One region of the Shewanella psychropiezotolerans genome, then DNA from elsewhere that is predicted to be linked to it. Evidence: predicted binding sites of a transcription regulator. Region 1 holds the regulator's gene; the other holds the start of a gene.
The links. Region 1 encodes LexA, which represses DNA repair genes until DNA is damaged. Its sites were predicted from a motif close to TACTGTATNNNNATACAGTA; they were not measured.

Region 1 (3,431 bases):
ATAACCTTTGGTGAACAGCTGATCCAAATATTCACGAAAAACCGCTGTATAGAGCTTATTACCCCTGAAGCTACGGCGAATGAAAAAGGCTCCACCACGGCGGAACATAGGCCCAGCGGGCCAGAAATTGAGGTTGATACCCGCAGCGATGTGCGGTGGCACCATGCCTTCATAATAAAGAATATAAGACAGTAGTAGGTAGTCCATATGACTACGATGACAAGGTACATAGATGATCTCATGACCATCATGATGTAGCTGCCTTACCTGCTCGGCACCTTTAATATTGATACCCTTGTACAACTTGTTCCACAGCCAGGCCAAGAAACGCTCGGCGATGCGCACAAAGCTCTCGGAGTAATCCGCCGCAACTTCATCGAGATACTCCATCGCCTTTGCTCTGGCCTCGACTTCGGAGATCTTCTTGCTCGCCGCTTCCTCCAGAATCGCCTTCTTCAGGGACTCTGAATTTAACAGGTCTTGAAATAGCACCTGACGTTTAGGCAAAACAGGTCCGGTCATGACCTTACGTTGACGGCTGAAGTGGACTCGAGCAACACGAGCTAACTTATGAGCAATTCGCTTGTCGGTGCCGTGTTCGTCGGCCATATAACGAATTGAGACGGCATTAGAAAATTGAACGAAATTATGTCGACCCAGGAAGAGGATCATCAGGCATTTTCGCAGCCAGGTAGGATTTTGACGCTCAAATACCGCCGCCTTCATGGTATCGTCTTCTTTACCTGGAGTACGCCCCCAGTAAAGGCTAACCGGCACTAGCTGTATATCCAGTTCAGGCTTCTGCCTATGTACCTTGAGCAGATCCATAAAGCTATTTAAGAAAAACTCGTTACTTTCTCTTTGGCCAAATAGCGGCTTGGCACCTTCCAGACACACCACCCTCGGCGTGTGCTCACCATCGACAACCAACTCATCATAAGGGCTTGGAAGCCCATACTTATTAGTGATTTCACTTAAGGAAGCGATGTCGCTGAGAGATTCAGTCTTCATCACATAAACCATAGGCTTATCTGGATCTAAGTTGAGATCGGCGAAGGGGTCATGGGGTACAACTATTGTTTGTACCAGCTTTTTCTGAATCCAACGTAAGGATTTATACCAAAGAGAGTCTTTTTTTGACATTTTTCTTATACAATGTGAGTCTTCTTAATAACGGCATAGAATACCAGATAAAAGAGAGATCTCCCTAATAGTAGTCAGCAAAATCCCCCGCATGCCTGATTCGACACTCAAAGCACTTGAGATTGAATATAATTTTCAAAAAAATTAATATTAGATAGCTTTACGGGTGTTCACATTTATAAGGCAACATAAGTTAATAATATTAGGTATAGGTACAATTCATCTCGATAGCCTAGAACATAAAATAAGCCAGTTTAGAGAGATAACCACCAGCACAAAAGATATATAATTCAAGGAGGCCATGCCCACCACCTATTTTTAACGTTATATAAGCACCGAGTAGTCACACCAAAATAATAAATATAAACCATGGGCTTGCGATTGAGAGTTTTTTTGCATACTCACTAATCTTGGTTAATCCTTGCACTGACTAAAATACTGTATATACTAACAGTAACTGTATAGAAAGACAGGATTCATCATGAGACCTTTGACACCAAGACAAGCCGAGATTCTAGAACTCATTAAGCGTAATATTTCCGATACAGGAATGCCTCCGACTCGAGCCGAAATAGCTAAGCGACTAGGTTTCAAGAGCGCCAACGCTGCCGAAGAACATCTTAAGGCACTGGCTAAGAAAGGTCGCATAGAGATCATTCCCGGTACGTCCCGCGGCATCCGACTCACACAAGCTGCGGAGCCAGAAGATTTAGGCTTGCCATTGATCGGCCAGGTTGCCGCAGGCGAACCCATCCTTGCCCAGGAACATATAGAACAACATTATCAGGTCGACCCAAGCATGTTTCGTCCCTGTGCCGACTTTCTACTTAGGGTGCGCGGCGACAGCATGAAAGATATCGGCATTCTCGAGGGTGATCTGCTCGCAGTGCATAAGATTTCACAAGCCAAGAATGGCCAAATTGTCGTGGCTAGAGTGGAAGAGGATGTCACAGTAAAACGCTTCGAGAAAAAGGGCAGCATGGTTTATCTCCATGCTGAAAATGAAGACTATGCACCGATAGTGGTCGATCTCACCAGTCAGAGCCTGAGCATTGAGGGGCTGGCAGTCGGTGTGATCCGTAACGGCAACTGGCAATAGATGAAATCGCACATTGGCGAAGGAGCTTGGTAATGAAAAATTTAATCGGAAATAGCCCTAGACACCCAGGTTTATGGACGAATCCCCTTGACCAAGCGTCCATCACCCAAGAGTGTGGAAGTATCACTACAGTAAGTACCCACACTCAGGGCCGGGTGGAACTGAAAAAGGTGAGTAATCGGCTCGCCACATTGAGCCATCAGGGGCAATGGATCGTATTGATCAGTCCTCCCAACATAGGTTACAAGCAGATGTTAGCCGAAGCCGGTGTTAGGATGGACCGAGTATTGTTGGTTCATGCTAAAGACGAAATCGAAACCTTATGGGCCATGGAAAAAGCACTCATAAGTGGTACATCCAGTGCCGTCATCTGCTGGACTCAGGTCCTAGATTCCCGTGACAACCGACGACTCAGACTCGTAGAAAAGAGCGCTCGCGCCCTTGGCATTGTCATCGAAGATGCGAATAGTCACTTACATGCTAAAGCCCATGAACAAACAGATGCTCACTTCAATCAAGCCTGTTTATTTGGATCTCTGCACTAATCTCCAGTCAATGTAGCCAATAGAAAAATGATTATTTAAGTCCCGCAAGGGACTTTTTTGTATTTGATTTTTATTCGAAATTTTTAAAAAATTCATTAAAAGTGATCTTGATCAATAATTCAACACCAAGTAAGTTAGGGATATAACAACGATAATTTGTTATATCCAAACGATTTAGTAGTCGGCGTAGTAAAGCCCTGCCATCTGTGTAAGGCCAGATATTTACCTCGCTGAAGTCGGTACTGATATATTCAGCCGTAGGTGCGAGCGTGGTTAACTCTGGTAGTAAGTGACTGCCAAACTAAAATAACAAGTGAACCGCCACTGCACTTTGAAGTCATCGTTGCTTTTTTGGGAACTGAAGAGTTTGCATAGAGCAGAGACTTACTGTGTGACTCTTCTTTGTCTTAATTTTTGACAGAGGAGAAGTCTAGTGAAGCGAGTGTTGTATATTTTTCTGGCGTTGCTATTTACGCCATACGTTTTGGCATCAGAAATGCCCCTTAATATGACCAAGGGTGTCACGGATATCAGTGGACAGGTATACAACCTGCACATGATCATCCTGTATATCTGTTGCGCCATCGGTGTTGTGGTTTTCGGAGTAATGATCTATTCCATGATCAATCACCGAAAGTCTAAGG
Region 2 (3,431 bases), 1.3 Mb from region 1:
TTAAGATGGTCGCTACCGGCGTATGCCATACCGATGCTTTCACACTCTCGGGTGATGATCCTGAGGGGATTTTTCCGTGTATTTTAGGTCACGAAGGTGGCGGCATCGTCGAGTCTATCGGTGAAGGCGTGACGAGTGTAAAGGTCGGCGACCATGTTATTCCACTTTATACCCCTGAGTGTGGTGAGTGTAAGTTCTGTAAATCAGGTAAGACAAACCTGTGTCAGAAAATCCGTGAGACTCAAGGTAAAGGCTTGATGCCAGACGGTACCACTCGTTTCTCCAAAGACGGTAAAGACATCTTCCATTACATGGGCACTTCTACTTTCTCTGAGTACACAGTTCTGCCTGAGATATCTCTGGCTAAGGTCAACCCAGAGGCGCCATTAGAAGAAGTGTGTTTGTTAGGTTGCGGTGTAACAACCGGTATGGGCGCGGTGATGAATACGGCTAAGGTCGAAGAGGGCGCAACTGTTGCTATCTTCGGTATGGGCGGTATCGGTCTGTCTGCTGTTATTGGTGCGACTATGGCAAAAGCTGGCCGCATCATAGTTATCGACATCAACGAGAGTAAGTTTGCCCTGGCTCGTAAGCTTGGTGCTACCGATTTTATCAACCCTAAAGATTATGATAAGCCAATACAGGATGTCATCGTTGAGCTTACAGATGGCGGCGTCGACTACTCCTTCGAGTGTATCGGTAACGTCAACGTGATGCGCTCGGCGCTTGAGTGCTGTCATAAGGGATGGGGCGAGTCTGTGGTTATCGGTGTCGCTGGTGCAGGCCAGGAGATCTCAACCCGTCCATTCCAGCTCGTCACTGGCCGTGTGTGGAAAGGTTCAGCGTTCGGTGGCGTTAAAGGTCGCTCTGAGTTACCTGACTATGTTGAACGTTACATGGCGGGTGAGTTTAAGTTAAGTGACTTTATCACTCATACCATGGGTCTTGAGCAGGTCAATGATGCATTCGATCTTATGCATGAAGGCAAGAGCATTCGTACCGTGATCCATTTCGATAAGTAGTCGCTTTGGCAAATAGTCACTTTGACAAATAGTCATTTGGATAAATGCTCTCGAAGCGGATAACCCCGCTTCAACCTTAGATTAATCAATCGTCCTACTGCTATAATATTCCTGTAAACACGTTGGGAATAGGGATATTACAGTGGTAATAAGGATAAATAATGACAGTAGAAAATCTCAGTAGTAATAAGAGCTTTGGTGGCTGGAACAAGCAATATAGTCACCAATCCACGAGCTTAAATTGTGCCATGCGTTTCGCCATCTACCTGCCACCACAAGCATCGAATGGCCAGAAAGTACCAGTACTTTATTGGTTATCTGGTTTGACCTGTAGCGATGAAAACTTCATGCACAAAGCGGGTGCCCAGCGTTTGGCTGCTGAGCTCGGTATGGCTATCGTTGCGCCGGATACCAGTCCCCGTGGCAGAGACGTTGCCGACGATGAGGGCTACGACTTAGGTCAAGGTGCCGGTTTCTATGTCAATGCGACGCAAGCGCCGTGGAACAAGCACTATCAGATGTATGATTACATAGTCCATGAGTTACCCGCCCTGATTGAGTCCATGTTTCCGGTGACCGATAAGCGTTCTATTGCCGGGCACTCAATGGGCGGACATGGCGCCTTAGTCATAGCCCTGAGAAACAGTGCTGCTTACCAGTCTGTGTCGGCTTATAGTCCTATCAGCAATCCGATAAATTGCCCCTGGGGCAAGAAAGCCTTTACCGCTTACTTAGGCCGGGACACATCCGTTTGGTCTGACTATGATGCCAGTACCTTAATGCGTAACGCCTCAGAGGGAAATGGTTTGTCATTTGTTCCAGCTCTGGTTAGTCAAGGCGAAGCGGATGACTTCTTAGTCGAGCAGCTTAAACCTGAGATGTTGCAAGCTGCGGCTAAGGCGAGTGGTTATCCTCTAGTGCTTGAAAGCCATGAAGGTTACGACCATAGCTACTTTTTCATTGCCAGTTTCATGGAACAACACTTGAAATTTCATGCAGAATATCTTAAATCTAATTAGTCTTTGATGTAAATTTCACACCTCTTAATGCCATTAACGCTTATGTTGATGGCATTTTTGTTTATTCCTTGTTCATTTCTGCAACTAATCCTCTGTTTTGGTCCGATATTCGTTGGGTACTGTTTTTATATACAGTATAGTGGCGTGAGAGCTTCTTATTTAGAGAGTGTTTAGAAGAGTGTGTTGAAAACTGCTTTGAAAACTAATTTGAAGAAAATAATTCATATCGACATGGACTGCTATTTTGCCGCGGTCGAGATGCGTGACTTTCCTGAGTTGAGGGGCAAGCCCATAGCTGTGGGAGGGCGCAGTGATCGCCGCGGAGTGATCAGCACCTGTAACTATGAGGCGCGGGTCTTCGGTGTCCGTTCGGCCATGGCTTCAGGCTATGCATTAAAACTTTGCCCCGATCTGGTATTGGTGCCTGGGCGCATGTCGGTCTACAAAGAGGTCTCGATGCAGATCCGTGAAGTTTTTGCTCGCTATACCGACTTGATTGAGCCTCTTTCTTTGGATGAAGCTTATCTGGATGTCACCGACTGCACTTTATGCCAGGGCTCGGCTACCTTGATAGCTGAAGCCATCAGGCTGGAGATCTTCGAGGTCACAGGCCTTACGGCTTCAGCCGGTATTGCGCCGGTTAAATTTCTTGCCAAGGTCGCCTCAGATCTGAATAAACCTAACGGACAATATGTGATTACCCCGGATATGATCTCTCCTTTTGTGAAAAGCTTACCCCTGACTAAGATCCCTGGTGTGGGCAAGGTGACGGGCAAGAAGCTTGAGGATATTGGCCTTAAAACCTGCGGCGATCTACAGGACTATCCCCAATCGGCCCTGATTGAGCGTTTTGGGAAATTTGGCGCTGTCTTGATTGAGCGGGCTCAAGGCTTAGATGAGCGCGGTATCTCGCCACACAGAGAGCGTAAATCTGTGGGAGTCGAGACGACATTGGCAAAAGATATCTACACTCTGGAGCAATGTCATGGTGTGATGCCTCAGCTTATTCAGGAGCTGGCGGCTCGGGTGACGCGTAGCGCTAAAGATCGCAGCATCAACAAACAAGTGGTTAAGCTTAAATTTAGTGATTTTAAACAGACCACCATAGAGCACAGAGCCGATGAGATGTCGGTGAAGTTATTTTATGATCTGCTCTTACAAGCGCTGGAACGCCAGCAGGGGAGAGGCATTCGTTTATTAGGAGTATCTGTCGGATTAGCGAGTCAGTCGGCGATTAACACCAGAGCGGCAGAGAGTGGAGTGAAAGAGTCGCAGATGGACTTAGGATTTTAAGAAGGTTTTTAAAAGAAGTCGCTAGGTCTTAGGTTCGAGTTCCTAGGATTTAAGACGTAACTAGATGCTAAATTTGAGTGCCTAGGTTTATGGAATG

Region 2: the regulator LexA is predicted to act here: its motif matches at 2,159-2,178, upstream of dinB (DNA polymerase IV).

Annotation. Positions count from the first base shown of each region.
Region 1 is NZ_CP041614.1:234,121-237,551, reverse strand. Features, by position in the region: gene plsB (glycerol-3-phosphate 1-O-acyltransferase PlsB) at 1-1,143, opposite strand, end outside; gene lexA (transcriptional repressor LexA) at 1,625-2,242, shown strand; gene FM037_RS01060 (cell division inhibitor SulA) at 2,275-2,787, shown strand; partial or broken gene coxB (cytochrome c oxidase subunit II) at 3,221-3,431, shown strand, end outside.
Region 2 is NZ_CP041614.1:1,490,313-1,493,743, forward strand. Features, by position in the region: gene FM037_RS06640 (S-(hydroxymethyl)glutathione dehydrogenase/class III alcohol dehydrogenase) at 1-1,022, shown strand, start outside; gene fghA (S-formylglutathione hydrolase) at 1,184-2,041, shown strand; gene dinB (DNA polymerase IV) at 2,249-3,334, shown strand.